2 regions of the Tardiphaga sp. OK245 genome follow, and region 1 is predicted to be linked to the other one. Evidence: riboswitches for the same ligand, from Rfam matches in the RefSeq annotation. Region 1 holds a riboswitch; the other holds the start of a gene.
The links. A riboswitch is a leader RNA that binds a small molecule or an ion and turns the genes downstream of it on or off. The one in region 1 is predicted to bind cobalamin.
Positions count from the first base shown of each region.

Region 2: linked by a shared signal. The riboswitch ahead of BLW80_RS02565 (TonB-dependent receptor plug domain-containing protein) and the one ahead of BLW80_RS11150 (TonB-dependent receptor) in region 1 are both predicted to bind cobalamin.

Region 1 is NZ_FNWZ01000002.1:936,525-944,095, reverse strand. Features, by position in the region: gene BLW80_RS11170 (flavin monoamine oxidase family protein) at 1-149, opposite strand, end outside; gene maiA (maleylacetoacetate isomerase) at 243-908, shown strand; gene typA (translational GTPase TypA) at 1,102-2,925, opposite strand; gene BLW80_RS11155 (alkaline phosphatase D family protein) at 3,158-4,711, opposite strand; cobalamin riboswitch at 4,857-5,046, shown strand; gene BLW80_RS11150 (TonB-dependent receptor) at 5,153-7,435, shown strand; gene BLW80_RS11145 (PepSY-associated transmembrane domain-containing protein) at 7,438-7,571, shown strand, end outside.
Region 2 is NZ_FNWZ01000001.1:563,267-570,837, forward strand. Features, by position in the region: gene BLW80_RS02550 (hypothetical protein) at 9-251, opposite strand; gene BLW80_RS02555 (O-acetylhomoserine aminocarboxypropyltransferase) at 389-1,684, shown strand; gene BLW80_RS02560 (alpha/beta fold hydrolase) at 1,688-2,476, shown strand; cobalamin riboswitch at 2,523-2,726, shown strand; gene BLW80_RS02565 (TonB-dependent receptor plug domain-containing protein) at 2,759-4,735, shown strand; gene BLW80_RS02570 (FecCD family ABC transporter permease) at 4,729-5,754, shown strand; gene BLW80_RS02575 (ABC transporter ATP-binding protein) at 5,751-6,533, shown strand; gene cobD (threonine-phosphate decarboxylase CobD) at 6,546-7,532, opposite strand; gene BLW80_RS02585 (ABC transporter substrate-binding protein) at 7,542-7,571, shown strand, end outside.

The sequences.
Region 1 (7,571 bases):
ATGATCGTATGGGCACGGCCGCCGATCCGGTCGCGCGCTTCCAGCACGATCACGGAGAGCCCGGAACCTTCCAGCATACGCGCGGCGCCGAGGCCGGCAGCGCCGGCTCCGATGATGGCGACATCTACTTCGGAAGGCAGTCTGGTCATCGCGTCGGTATTCACAGCGGATGGGAAACGGGTGACAACGGGATAAAGGCTTGCTTGAATTATTCAAGCCACCGCTGCCCTCGGAGAAGATGCATGACAGCCCCACACGATTTCGAACTCTACGGCTTCTGGCGGACGTCCGCGACCTATCGCGTCCGCGTGGCGCTCAACCTGAAGGGATTGGAAGCGCACGAGCGCGTGATCGACCTCGACAAGGGCGAGCAGCGCGGCGACGCGTTCCTCAAGATCAATCCGCTCGGCGCGATTCCGGCCCTGATCGAGCCCGGCCACCTGCCGCTGACGCAGTCGCTGGCGATCCTGGAATTCCTCGACGAGATCCATCCGACCCCGCCGCTGCTGCCGAGCGATCCACACGGCCGCGCACGGGTGCGCTCGATCGCCGCGATGCTGGCCGCCGACACCCACCCGCTCATTACGCCGCGTGTGCGCAAATATCTCGCCATCACCGCCGGCTTCGACGATGCCGCAGTTCGCGCTTGGCTGGTGCACTGGTTCACCACGGGCCTCGCCGCCGTGGAAAAGCGCCTCGCCAGCGAGCCCGCCACCGGCCGCTTCTGTCATGGCGACGAGGTGACCATCGCCGACATCTGCCTGCTCAGCATCACCGCAACCATGAAGGTGCTGAAGATCGATATTGCAGGTATTCCAACCATCAATCGCATCATCGCCACCTGCGAGGCGATGGAGGCGTTTGCGAAGGCGGATCCGTTGAAGCAGGTGGGAGCGCCGGCAAATTGACTCTGCCCTCATCCTGAGGAGCCGCGCAGCGGCGTCTCGAAGGATGGCCACAAGCGTCGGCGCGACACCAACTCATGGTTCGAGACGGCGCTGCGCGCCTCCTCACCATGAGGGGCGGAGTGAAGGCATCGCACCAAACAAAAATGCCCGGCTTTCGCCGGGCATTTCGTAACCAGTCAAAGAATGCTCTCGCTTACGCGATCACTTCCTTGGTCTTTTCGGCGCGCTTGCGGTCGTTGGCATCGAGATGCTTCTTGCGCAGGCGGATTGACTTCGGGGTGATCTCGACCAGCTCGTCGCTCTCGATATAGGCCAGCGCCTTTTCGAGGGTCATGCGGATCGGCGGCGTCAAACGCACCGCTTCATCCTTCGAGGTAGTGCGGATGTTGGAGAGCTGCTTGCCCTTGAGAACGTTGAGTTCGAGATCGTTCTCACGGGTGTGCTCGCCGATGATCATGCCCTTGTAGACCTTCCAGCCCGGCTCGATCATCATCGGGCCGCGATCTTCCAGCTTGAACATGGCATAGGCCACCGCTTCACCCTGGTCGTTGGAGATCAGCACGCCATTACGGCGGCCGGCGATCTCGCCCTTATAGGGCAGGTAGTCGTGGAACAGGCGGTTCATGATCGCGGTACCCTTGGTATCGGTCATGAGTTCGCCCTGATAGCCGATCAGGCCGCGGGTCGGCGCGTAGAACACCAGACGCAGGCGGTTGCCGCCCGACGGACGCATCTCGATCATCTCGGCCTTGCGTTCGCTCATCTTCTGAACGACCACGCCGGAGAATTCCTCATCGACGTCGATGACGACTTCCTCGACCGGCTCCAGCGTGTTGCCGTTTTCGTCCTTGGTAAGAACCACGCGTGGACGCGACACCGACAGTTCGAAGCCTTCGCGGCGCATGTTCTCGATCAGGATCGCGAGCTGCAATTCGCCGCGGCCCGACACTTCCATCGCGTCACGATCGGCGGATTCGACGACCTTTAGCGCGACATTGCCTTCGGCTTCGCGCAACAGGCGGTCGCGGATCAGGCGGCTGGTGACCTTGTCGCCTTCGGTGCCGGCGAGCGGCGAGTTGTTGACGATGAAGGACATCGACACGGTCGGCGGATCGATCGGCTGCGCCTGGATCGGAATTTCAACCGACGGATCGCAGAAGGTATCGGCGACAGTGCCCTTCGGCAGGCCGGCGATGGCAACGATGTCGCCAGCTTCGGCGAGTTCCACCGGCTGGCGCTCGAGACCGCGGAAGGCCAGGATCTTGGTGATACGGCCGGTTTCGACGACCTTGCCGTCACGCGACAGCACCTTGACGGCCTGGTTCGGCTTCACCGAACCGGCCGAGATGCGACCGGTGATGATGCGACCGAGATAGGGGTTGGCTTCCAGGATGGTTCCGAGCATGCGGAACGCACCTTCTTCAACCACCGGCGGCGCGACATGCTTGATGACGAGATCGAACAGCGGCTTCATGCCGACATCATGCGACGCGTCCGGGCTGTCGGCCATCCAGCCGTTGCGGCCCGATCCGTACAGAATCGGGAAATCGAGCTGGTCGTCGGTGGCGTCGAGCGCTGCGAACAGGTCGAACACTTCGTTGACGACTTCGGTGATGCGGGCGTCCTGACGGTCGACCTTGTTGATCGCGACGATCGGCTTGAGGCCGAGCTTCAGCGCCTTGCCGACCACGAACTTGGTCTGCGGCATCGGGCCTTCAGCGGCGTCGACGAGCACGATCACGCCATCGACCATCGACAGGATGCGTTCGACTTCGCCGCCGAAGTCGGCGTGGCCCGGGGTGTCGACGATGTTGATCTGGACTTCATCCCACAGCACCGAGGTGCACTTGGCGAGAATGGTGATGCCGCGCTCTTTTTCGATGTCGTTCGAATCCATCGCGCGTTCCTGGACGCGCTGATTGTCGCGATACGTGCCCGACTGCTGCAGCAGCTTGTCCACGAGAGTGGTTTTGCCGTGGTCAACGTGGGCGATGATAGCAATGTTGCGAAGGTTCATAGGTCTTCTTCTGGTTACGGTCTGGGTGCCCTTGAGCGGGTTCAACAAGACATGCTCGACAACAAAAGGCTTATGCCTTGCGCTCGAGCGCGTTCGATAACTGCCTCGTCTGAAAACGCGCTGGGGCAATCCCTCCAAAAGCAAACCCGGCCAGAAGGGGCCGGGTACTCGGACGCGTTGCGGCGCAATATAGGGGGAAATCGCCGAAAAACAATGCGAATCTGCCAAATGGTTAGCCCAATTTCGGGTCCAGAACCGTGGCCCAAAGGGCCATATCGGCCCGATCCCGCAAGGTAACGGTCATTTGGCCGCTTTGGCCGTCGATTTTGACGTGACCGAAGAACTGCATGCCGGCCGACGGGGGCAAATTCTGCTTATCGGGCCCCGGCGCCTTCACGAAACGGACCTCGGGACCGAAGGTATTGTCGAGCGCCGCCGGGCCGAAGGTTCCGGCGTGGAACGGCCCGGAGACGAACTCCCAGAACGGCTCGAAATCCTGAAACTGCGCCTTTTCCGGATTGTAGTAATGCGCCGCCGTGTAATGCACGTCGGCGGTCAGCCAGACCGTGTTGCGGATAGCGGCCGATTTGATGAAGCGCAGGATGTCGGCGATTTCCAGCTCGCGGCCCCGCACTGGCCCGTCGCCCTGTGCGATGGCCTCAGACCCGGTTTTGTCGGCAGCGTTGTCATAGACGACGAGGCCGATCGGCATATCCGAGGCGATGACCTTCCAGGTCGCCTTCGAGGCCATCAATGCGTGCTTCAGCCAGGCCATCTGCTCCGGACCGATGAAATACGCATCGGGACCATAGCTCTCCTGCAGGTTCGGGCCGTTGGGCCCGCGATAGCTGCGCTCGTCCAGCATGAAGACATCGAGATGCGGGCCGTAATTGAGCGTGCGATAGACGCGGCCAGGCTCGTTCGGATTGACCGAGATCGGATACATCTCGTGAAAGGCACGCGCACCGCGCGCCGCCAGCAGCGTGATGTCGCGCTCCTTGTAGGATGCCGGTAACTGTTTCGATGAAGACCAGTTGTTGGTGACCTCGTGATCGTCCCACTGGCCGAAGATCGGCACCTGCGCATTGAAGGCGCGGACATTGTCGTCCAGCAGATTGTATTTGTGCGCGGCGCGGAATTCATCAAGCGTCTCGGCGACCTTCGCCTTCTCCGGCACCGTGATGGTGTTCTTCCAGATCGTGCCATCCGGCAATTTCGTTTCAGGCAGGATCGGGCCGTCGGCATAGATCGTGTCGCCGGAATGGATCAGGAAATCCGGATTGTGCTTGCGCATGGTGGCATAGGTGACCATGCCGCCATCCTCGGCATTGATGCCCCAGCCTTGGCCTGCGACATCGCCGCCCCAGACAAAGGACACATCGCGGCGATCCGCCGGCGCGGTGCGGAAGCGGCCGATCACGGGCTCGCCGACGATGTCGGTATGCGAGAGATCGCGGAATTTGACACGGTAGAAGATGTCCTGCCCGGCTGGCAGGTTATCGAGCAGCAACTTCGCCGTGAAATCGCTCTCGGGCAGCGCCGTGATAACCGGCAACATGCGCGCATTGCTGAAGGATTCGGTAGTGGCGACCTCCACCATCATCTGCGCCGGCCGATCCGCGCGCGACCAGATCATGCCGCTGCTCGTCCCGACATCGCCGGACTGCACGCCATGCGACACGAGCGGACGATCCGCCGCACGGCTGAGGTAAGGCATCGCCAGGAAGCTTGCGCCTGCTGCGGCTGAGTGCGCGAGGAAGCGACGACGGGAAATATGTAGCGCCATGGCGAACTCCTGATCCTGGCTCTGGCACCAGTGGCTCTAGGCAGATCGCTTGACGCTGCGATGACAAGTGATGCGCAATATCAACACCCGCCAAAGCAAGCTGCGAATGACTGGCAGCTTGATTGACACATTTGGAAATTTCACCTTAACGTGAACGCGACGGTTCCCTTCGGGGATCAAAAGGGAATGCGGTGAGGGGGATCCCCCGATTCCGCGGCTGCCCCCGCAACTGTAAGCGGCGAGCCTGCGCCAAGAGCCACTGGGTGTTCACCTGGGAAGGCGGCGACAGGCACTGACCCGCGAGCCAGGAGACCTGCCGCCAGTCGTGGTCACACGCGAGCACATTGGGCGGGGTGTCCTGGTGGAAGTCACACTGCCTGTTTGAAAGCGGCGGGGCGACTTGGTTTGCGGTGACGTGCCACGTAACCGCGAGTCCTGTTCATGACCTCCGTTTCTCCCGTCGCATTGAAGCGACATACTCCCTTTCTTTATTCTGTTGCTCTCTCCTGCTTTTTGTGTCCGAGCGAAAGCTGGTCGCAAACCTCACAGTCGAGCCAGACGCTCGATCCTGTTGTTGTTCAGCCGTCAGCGACGCCTCAGCGCGCACGCCGCGCCACGAACGGCAATGCATCGCGCGCTGCGCGCTCGCGGCAGCAGCGCAATGTCGCCGCCAATACCGGCGCACCGGTCGCCACGCCGACAGGCGCTGTCTTCGCAGCGCCGACGCTCAACCTCACAGGCACTACATCCACCGGCAGCCGCCTCGGCCTCACGCGCCTGCAGACGCCGGCCAGCGTCGAGGTCATCTCGGCGGAAACCATGGCCGAGCGCGGCCAACAGAACGTCGTCGATGCCGTCACGCAGAATGCCACCGGCATCACCGCCATCGGAGATCCCGGCAATGGCGGCGTCGCCTACAGCACCCGCGGCTTCTCCGGCACGGATTCGGTGAAGATACTGCTCGATGGCACGCGGCTCTATGTCGGCGCGGGCACCGTGAACTTTCCGTTCGACACCTGGTCCACCGAGCGTATCGAGGTGCTGCGCGGTCCGGCCTCCGTGATGTTCGGCGAAGGCGCGGTCGGCGGCGCGATCAACATCATCTCGAAGATGCCATCATGGATTCCGCGCAATCAGGCCGAGATATCGCTCGACAGCAACATGGAACGCCGCATCGCCGTGGACAGCGGCGGCCCGATCAACAAGGACGTCGCCTATCGCATCACCGCCACCGGCAACATGTCGGACGGCTGGGTCGACCGCGGCAACAGCTCGAACATAGCGCTGCATGCTGCCGTGCAGGTCAAGCAGACCGAAGACGTGGTCTGGACGATCTCGACCGACTACGGCGATCGCCAGCCGATGCGCTATTTCGGCACGCCGTTGATCAACGGCCAGTTCGATCCGGCGCTGCGCTTCAAGAACTACAATGTAGGCGACAGCACCATCCGCTGGCAGGATAGCTGGAATCAGGTGAAGACCGAGTGGCAAGTGGCCGACGGCATCTCGATCCGCAACACGTTGTACTATCTGTACAGCAAGCGGCACTGGAAAGAGCTCGAAAATTATGCGTTCAATCCGGCCACCGGCCTGATCGATCGCAGCACCTATCTGGAAATCTTCCACGACCAGCAACAGATCGGCGACCGCTTCGACGCCACGTTCAAGGGCCATGTACTCGGGATGGCCAACGAATTCGTCGCTGGCTTCGACGTCAACCGCATCGACTTCAAGCGCTCGACCAACTCGCCCTATGGTGGATCGTCGTCGGTCGACGCCATCAATTTCAATCCTGGCCTGTACTTCAGTCCCGATCCGCTTACGTCGGACTTCTCCAGCGTGACCAACCAGTACGCGGTGTTCGCCGAGAACCGGTTGTCGGTCACCGAGCAACTGTCCTTGATCGCCGGCGTTCGCCAGGACCAACCGACCGTCGAGCGGACCGACGTTCGCAATGCCGCCAACAGCTACAGCCGGGACTATTCTTCGACCAGTTGGCGCGCCGGTGTGGTCTACACACCGATCAAGGATCTGGCCTTTTACGGCCAGTATTCGGTCGCAGCCGATCCTGTGGGCGGCCTAATCACGGCGAGCAACGCCAACGCCAAATTCGATCTGGCCACCGGCAAACAGGTGGAGATCGGCGTCAAGCAGTCGTTCTGGGGCGGCCGTGGCGAGTGGACGCTGGCGGGCTATCAGATCGTCAAGAACAACCTGCTGACGCCGGACCGAACCGACCCGACACTGACACGGGTCGTGCAGGTGGGCCAGCAGTCTTCGCGTGGCATCGAAGCCTCGATCGGCGTCTCGCTCGATTATGGCTGGCGCGTCGACGCCAACACCGCGTTCGTGCGCGCGAAATATGACGATTTCATCCAGAACGTGGGTGGCATCGCTGTGAACTACGCCGGCAATGTGCCGTTCAACGTGCCGCAGAACGTCACCAACGTCTGGGCAACCTGGGCCTTTGCGGCGAACTGGTCGGCCAATGCCGGCTTCCAGATCGTCGGCAAAACGTATGCAGACAATGCAAACACGCTGGAGATGCCGAGCTACACACTGGTCAATGCGGGCCTGCAGTGGAAGCCGGACGTCAACACCACGGTGTCACTGCGCGTCTACAACCTGTTCGACAAGATCTATGCGACGTCGAGCTACAGCGACAATCAGTGGATGCTCGGCATGCCGCGCACGGCTCAGCTCGCCGTCAATGTGAAGTTCTGAGCTTGTCGCGCAAGCTGACACGCACACTCCGGCGGTGGCTGTATATCGGCCACCGCTGGATCGGTATCGTCACCTGTCTCTTCTTCGCGATGTGGTTCATCTCGGGCGTGGTGATGATGTATGTCGCGTTTCCCGG
Region 2 (7,571 bases), on a different contig from region 1:
ACGCCGATCTAGATGCGACCATTCTCGTTCGGCGGCTGTGGATGCTGCGCCTTCTGCGGCCGTTCCGCATCGGCCTTGTTGGCCTCGTGGCGTCCGATCACGCACCCCGCAACGACGCCGACCTTGCCATGTCCTGCATAGTGGCCGGCGATTCCGCCAATGATCGCGCCTTTGATACAGCCTTTCGCCTCGGCCGCAACCGATGAAAACGCGAGACCGGCAACCGCAGTGCACAGCAGCAATTTCTTCATGATAACTCTCCCGCGTGATCGACCTCGTATAAGTCGCCGCTCCGCATTTCGTTCCATCAGTTGAAATATCGCCGACTCACACTCGCATCCGATTCGTGCCATAGATGGCGCAAAATGCGTCCAGGGATGAAATCACCATGCCAGCACCCAAACCGCCTGCTTTTGAAACGCTGAGTCTGCATGCCGGCCAGCATCCGGACGCAATCACCGGCGCGCGCGCCGTGCCGATCTACCAGACCACGTCCTACGTGTTTCAGGATTCGGATCACGCTGCTGCGCTGTTCAATCTCGAACGTGCCGGCCACATCTATACGCGCATTTCAAATCCGACGACGGCGGTGCTGGAAGAGCGCCTCGCCGCACTCGAGAACGGGGTCGGCGCCGTGTGCACCGCATCAGGCATGGCAGCGCTGCATCTCGCCATCGCCACACTGCTCAATGCCGGCGATCACATCGTGGCGTCGTCCTCGCTCTATGGCGGCACCATCAACTTGCTGGCCCACACGCTGCCGCGCTTCGGTATCACCACGAGTTTCGTCAAGCCGCGCGATCTCGACGCCTTCAAGGCGGCGATCAAGCCGAACACCAAACTGGTGATCGGCGAAACCATCGGCAATCCCGGCCTCGAAGTGCTCGACATTCCCGCCGTCGCCGACATCGCCCATGCCGCAAAGATTCCGCTGCTGATCGACAATACTTTCGCGACGCCATTCCTGTCGCGGCCGATCGAGCTCGGCGCCGACATCGTGATGAACTCCGCCACCAAATGGATCGGCGGCCACGGCATCGCTATCGGCGGCGTGATCGTCGATGGCGGCCGCTTCGACTGGCACGCCTCCGGCAAATTCCCGCAACTCACCGAACCCTATGCCGGCTATCACGGCATCGTTTTCGACGAGCAATTCGGCACTGCCGCCTTCATCATGCGCGCCCGCACGGAAGGATTGCGCGATTTCGGCGCCTGTCTCTCGCCGACCAATGCGTTCCAGCTTCTGCAAGGCGTCGAGACACTGGGCATTCGCATGGAGCGCCATATGGCCAATACACATGCGGTGCTCGCAGCGCTCACGGCCAACAAGGCCGTCGACTGGGTGCTGCATCCGTCGCTGGAGAGCCATCCGGATTACGAACTCGCAAAACGCTTGCTGCCGCGCGGCGCCGGCTCCATCGTCTCGTTTGGTATCAAGGGCGGCCGCAATGCCGGCCGCAAATTCATCGAAGCGCTAAAACTCACCAGCCATCTCGCCAATGTCGGCGACGCCAAAACACTGGTCATTCATCCCGGAAGCACCACGCATCAGCAGATGGACGCCGAGCAACTCAAGGCCGCCGGTATCGGCGAGGAGCTGATCCGTCTTTCCATCGGCATCGAAGCCGCCGATGACATCATCGATGACCTCGCGCAGGCGCTGCGCATCTCGCAGAAGGGCTGAGCGATGCAACTCACCGTCAACGGTCACGAGACCTATATCGCGAATGGCGGCCGCACGTTCGATCCTTCCCTGCCGGTGGTCGTGATGATCCACGGCGCCGGCTTCGATCACTCGACCTGGGCGCTGCATACGCGCTGGTTCGCGCATCATGGCTTCGCCGTGCTGGCGCCGGATCTGCCCGGCCATGGTCGCTCAAAGGGTGAAGCGCTCACGACCATCGCCGATCTCGCAGACTGGACCGCAGCATTGATCGAGGCTGCAGGCGCAAAGACTGCGCGACTGATCGGCCATTCCATGGGCTCGCTGATCGCGCTGGAGGCTGCAGCGCGGCATCCCGGTAAAGTCACGCGCCTCGATCTGATGGGCACGGCAGGAACGATGACCGTCGGCCCGGATCTGCTCAAGGACGCCGAAGCCAATCAGCATTCCGCCATCGACATGGTGTCGATCTGGGGGCTCGGCTTTCGCGCCGAACTCGGCGGCAGCCTCGCGCCGGGGTTGTGGATGCATAGCGGTGCACAGCGCGTGCTCGAAGCCACAAAGCCGGGCGTGTTGTTCGCCGATCTCAACGCCTGCAATACATACCAGAATGCGCTGACCGCTGCGGGCCAGCTTGAAATCCCGGTCACGCTCATCCTCGGCGAACGGGACATGATGACTCCTGCCAAGGCCGGCAAGACCCTGGCCGCCGCATTGAAAAACGCCCGCACGGTGATTCTGCCGGGTACGGGCCACATGATGATGGTCGAACGTCCCGACGACGTGCTCGCCGCGCTACAGCACGAGCAATAGAGTCTAGAAGTCTTCGATGACTGTTGCACCGCGCGGCGCGCTGTGCTTCCTGTCCGGTGTTATCGGTGCCTCCGCAAGGAGGTGAAACGGGAATGCGGTGCGGGGAAATGTCCCCTATGCCGCGGCTGCCCCCGCAACTGTAAGCGGCCATTCCAGGTCCACAAAGCCACTGAATTTGCATCGCAGATTCGGGAAGGCGGACCGGGAGACCACCGCGAGCCAGGAGACCGGCCGGTAACGAGTTTCACACTCGTTCGACGGTGGGTCGACGGAAGGGGTTATATGACTATCCGGAATTTGGCCGCAGGCACTGCGGCCGTTGTTGTTCTGTCCTGCTCTCATAGTGCTGCGCATGCGCAGTCCAGTGCCGAGCAGCTCTCCGAAATCGTGGTGACGGCGGACAGAGCACCCGAACAGCTCAATCGCACTGGCAGTTCGATCAGCGTCGTGTCGGGCGAGACCATTGCGACCAGCAATCCCGGCTCGCTGGTCGATGCGCTGCGCACTGTGCCAGGTCTCGACATCAGTGAAAACGGCGGCCCTGGCGGCACCGCGAATGTGCGCTTGCGCGGCGGCAACACCGGCCAGACGCTGGTGATGATCGACGGCATCCGCGTCAACGATCCCACCGCCGCATCGGGCGACTTCGAATTCGCCATGTTCACGCCTTCGGCGATGGAGCGCATCGAAGTCCTGAAGGGCCCGCAGAGCGCGCTCTATGGCTCAGACGCCATGGGCGGCGTGATCAATATCATTACCAAGAAGGGCTCGGGCCCTGCGCAAGTTAACGTGCGCACCGAAGCCGGCAGCTATGGCACTGTCATGACGCAGGGATCGCTGACCGGCACCAACGGTCCGTGGTCCTACGCTTTCACAGGTGGCGGTCAGCATTCGAACGGTTTCTCGCGTTACGGTTATCGTATCCCTGCCCTCGAAGCACGTTTTCCGAATCTCGAAAACGACAGCTTCGATCGCGTCGGCGGCTCGGCGCGCATCGGCTACGATGCAGGCGAAGGCATCCGGCTGGAATCCGGCATCGTCCATTCGTTCACGCGCGCAGCCTACGATGCGGCCAGCGGTACATATCCAGATACAGGATCGTCCACTGACCGCCTGCTGCAAACCGTCTACGGCCGCGTTGGGATCGACTCGTTCGGTGGGGTGTTGACGCACAACATAACTGTCTCGAATACCCATACCGAGCGCTCGTTCAACGAACTCAGCTATCCACTCAGTATGCGGCCGCCGCCGGGCGCGACCGCAAGGATCTTGGATTACTGGGGCAACAGTCTCGGCGCAGAATACCAAGCGACGCTGAAACTTGGCGCTTTCGGCTCCCTGATCTACGGTGCCAAGACCCAGAGCGAAACGGCACAGACTTTCACCACGGGCATCCTTCCGACACCGACTGCAATGACCTCCACATTGTCGAAACGGCAGGACACAAATTCGGTGTTCGCGTTGTGGTCAGTCCCGATAGGAGAGCGGCTTAACATCACCCTCGGCGGCCGTGTAGATGACGTCGTCGATGTCGCTCGCTTCGAGACGTGGCGCGCGACTGCCGCCTATAACATCACGGAGACCGGGACCAAATTTCACGCCAGCGCCGGAACAGGCGCCAAGGCACCAACGCTGTTCCAGCTCTATTCACAGGCCAACGGCACCCCATCGCTTTCCCCCGAAACGAACTTTGGCTACGATGCTGGTATCGATCAGAGCCTGTTCAACGGTCGCGTGGTAGTATCGGTCACAGGCTTCGCAACCGACTACAGCAATCTGATCAACTTTGTATCGTTTACACCTAGTGCATGCGCCGCTGACCAGAAGACGGGTTGCTATAACAACGTCGCACGCGCCGAAACCAGCGGTCTCGAAGTTGGCGCCAATGTGGACGTAATTCCCGGCCTGATGAAGTTCAACGCGGCCTACACCTATCTGCACGCACAAGATCTCGGCAATGATACAGTGCTGGCACGTCGTCCCAAGAACTTCGCCCGCTTCGCACTCACGATCACGCCCACCGACAAGTGGATGATCGAGCCGCGCGTCACGACCGTGTCGAAGCGCTTCAGCAGCGCCAATCAAGTCGGTCAGGTGGATGCCTATACCCGCGTCGATCTCTATACCGAGTACAAGATCGACGCCAACTGGAAGGTCTTCGCCCGCGGCGAGAACATCCTGAATGAGCACTATCAGGAAGTGCTGAACTTCGGCACCACGGGACCTGCGGCCTACGCAGGCTTCAACGCCACATGGTGACCGCAGCGCCAGCAGCACGCCGCCGGACGATCGCCACACTGGCGCTCGTCGGTCTCGTGACACTGCTGGCACTGGGCTCGCTCGGCACGGGACCTGTCAAACTCTCGCCGCTGACGGTGCTCGATGCACTGTTCGGCGGCGGCAGCGACGTGCAGCAGATCATCGTGCGCGAAATCCGCTTGCCGCGCGCGATCCTCGCACTGGCCATCGGCGCGATTCTCGGCCTGTCCGGTGCCGCGCTACAGGGCTTGCTGCGCAATCCCCTCGCCTCGCCGTCGCTGTTCGGCGCGCCGCAATCGGCGGCCTTCGGCGCGGTGCTGATGATCTCGCTCGGCTGGGCCGATGTTCGCTCATGGGCGCTGCCTGTTGCCGGCATCATGATGGCGTTCCTGTCGGTCTTCGTGCTGCTCGGCATCGCCGGTCGCAATGCGGGTCTGCTGTTGCTGATCCTCGCCGGTCTCGCGATCTCCAGTCTTGCGGGTGCCGCGACGGCGCTGGTGATGAACCTGTCGCCCAATCCTTTCGCCGCGCTCGAAATTGCATTCTGGCTGCTCGGTTCACTGGAAGACCGCAGCTTCCGTCACGTCACGTTGGCGCTACCATTCATTGTCGCCGGCGCAATCATTTTGATGAGCCAGCGCTCGGCCTTTCGTGCATTGAGCCTCGGCGAAGAGACCGCACAGAGCCTCGGTGTCCATGTGAGCCGCCTGCGCCTGCTGGTGATCCTTGGCGTCGCACTCGGCGTTGGCGGCGCCGTCGCAGTCACCGGCACTATCGGCTTCATCGGCCTCATCGCACCGCATCTGATGCGCCCGATCATCGGTCACGATCCCGCACGATTGCTGATTCCGAGCGCCCTGACCGGCTCGGCGCTGTTGCTGGCCGCGGATATCGCCGTGCGCATCATCCCGTCGACCACAGACATCAAGGTCGGCGTCCTGACATCGATCATCGGCGTGCCGTTCTTTCTCTATCTCATCATGCGCGAGCGGCGCGCACTAGGCGGAGGCGTGGCGTGAGCGATCAGGCGCTGCTGACCGCGAGCAATCTGAGCGTCACGCTCTCCGGGCGCGAGGTACTGCACGATGTCTCGCTCTCGCTACACCGACAGCACCTCGTCGCTTTGGTTGGCCCGAACGGCGCCGGCAAGACAACGCTGCTGCGCGCATTGGCAGGCTTGCAATCGTCCACCGGCGCGATCCATGTCGCCGGCGACACATTGGCGTCCTTGTCGCTCCGCGAGCGCGCAAAGCGCTTCGGTTATCTGCCGCAAGGCCATGTCGTGCATTGGCCGCTCGACGTGAAGGACGTCGTCGCCCTCGGCCGCTATCCGCATGGCGCGACCGATCCGGCGCGGCTGACATCGTCGGACAAGGCTGCGGTCGAACGCGCGATGCGGGCCACCGACATCGTCGCCTTTGCCGATCGCCGCGTGACTGAGCTTTCGGGTGGCGAGCGCAGCCGCGTCGCATTGGCCCGCGTCCTCGCTGTCGAGGCCCCGATCGTGCTGGCGGATGAGCCGACCGCATCGCTCGATCCGCGCTACCAGATCGATGTCATGACAAATCTGCGCAATGTCGCGAACAGCGGCGTGCTGGTGATCGTGGTGACGCACGATCTCGGCCTCGCAGCACGCTTTGCCGATACGGTGCTGGTGATGTCCGACGGACGCCTCGCGGCCCAAGGCGCGCCGCAACAGGCGCTGTCCGATGACATCGTCGCCAATGTGTTCCGCATCAGCACCTATCGCGCCGAACACCGAAACGAAACGATTATCCTGCCTTGGGCGGGAGTCTGAGCGATGTGGCGGCTATTTCGCCAGCGCAGCAGCAAGCCGGTTCAGAGCAGCCGCATCGGGCGGCAGGCCGAACCGCAGCAGCTCATGGCTCCAGTCGAAGTGGCGACACCAGATCTGCTGCCGGGCCAATGCGATATGCAATTTCAAGGCGTCGGCATGTCGCGCCAGCCTGTACAGCGGCGTGCCGCCGACAATCTCGAAGCCGGCATCGGTCAACACATTGTCCAGCTTGATGCCCTGCGCGACCAGCGCGACGCGGGTTTGCGTAGTCCAGCCTTCGTCGCGCAATGCGGCGGCGCCGATGACCTGTGCCGGGCCGGAACACGCCCATGGACCAACCGCCGCTGCGATACGCTGCGCGATCAGTGGAGCAGCGAGCGCAAAGCCGAGACGCAGGCCCGCGAGACCGTAGAATTTTCCGAAGGAGCGCAGAATAACAATCGGCAGTGTCGCGCACAGGCCGACAGCGCTGATCGCAGGATCGACATCGGCGAAGGCCTCATCGATCACCAGCCAGCCGCCGCGCCGTTGCAAGATCGCCGCAACATCGGCGAGCTCGTCGCGCATGGCGATACGCCCGTCAGGATTGTTGGGATTGACGATCACCACATGCTTGGCATGATCAGGCAATGCGCTGAGGCTGCCGATCACGCCAACCTCATGTCCGCCGGCACGCCAAGCCGCGACATGCTCGTTATAGGTCGGCCCAACGACGGCAACGGCTCCAGGCGCGGCGAGATGCGGCAGCCACTGGATCAGAGCCTGCGTACCGGCAGCGGCAACGACATCGACGTTATCGGGCACGTGGTAAGCGCTGCGCGCGGCAGACAGCAGCGACTGTTCGTCGGCGCGCGTCGGCAGGCGTTCCCAAAGATGGCTCGGCAGGTTGGCAGGAATGGGCCACGGCCATGGATTGATCCCGGTCGAGAGATCGAGCCATTGGTCCGGCGCGCCGCCGAATTCCGCCATCGCCTGCGTGAGATCGCCACCATGTTTCATGCCTGTGTCATGCCATCATATCGGGCAAAGCGCGAGAGG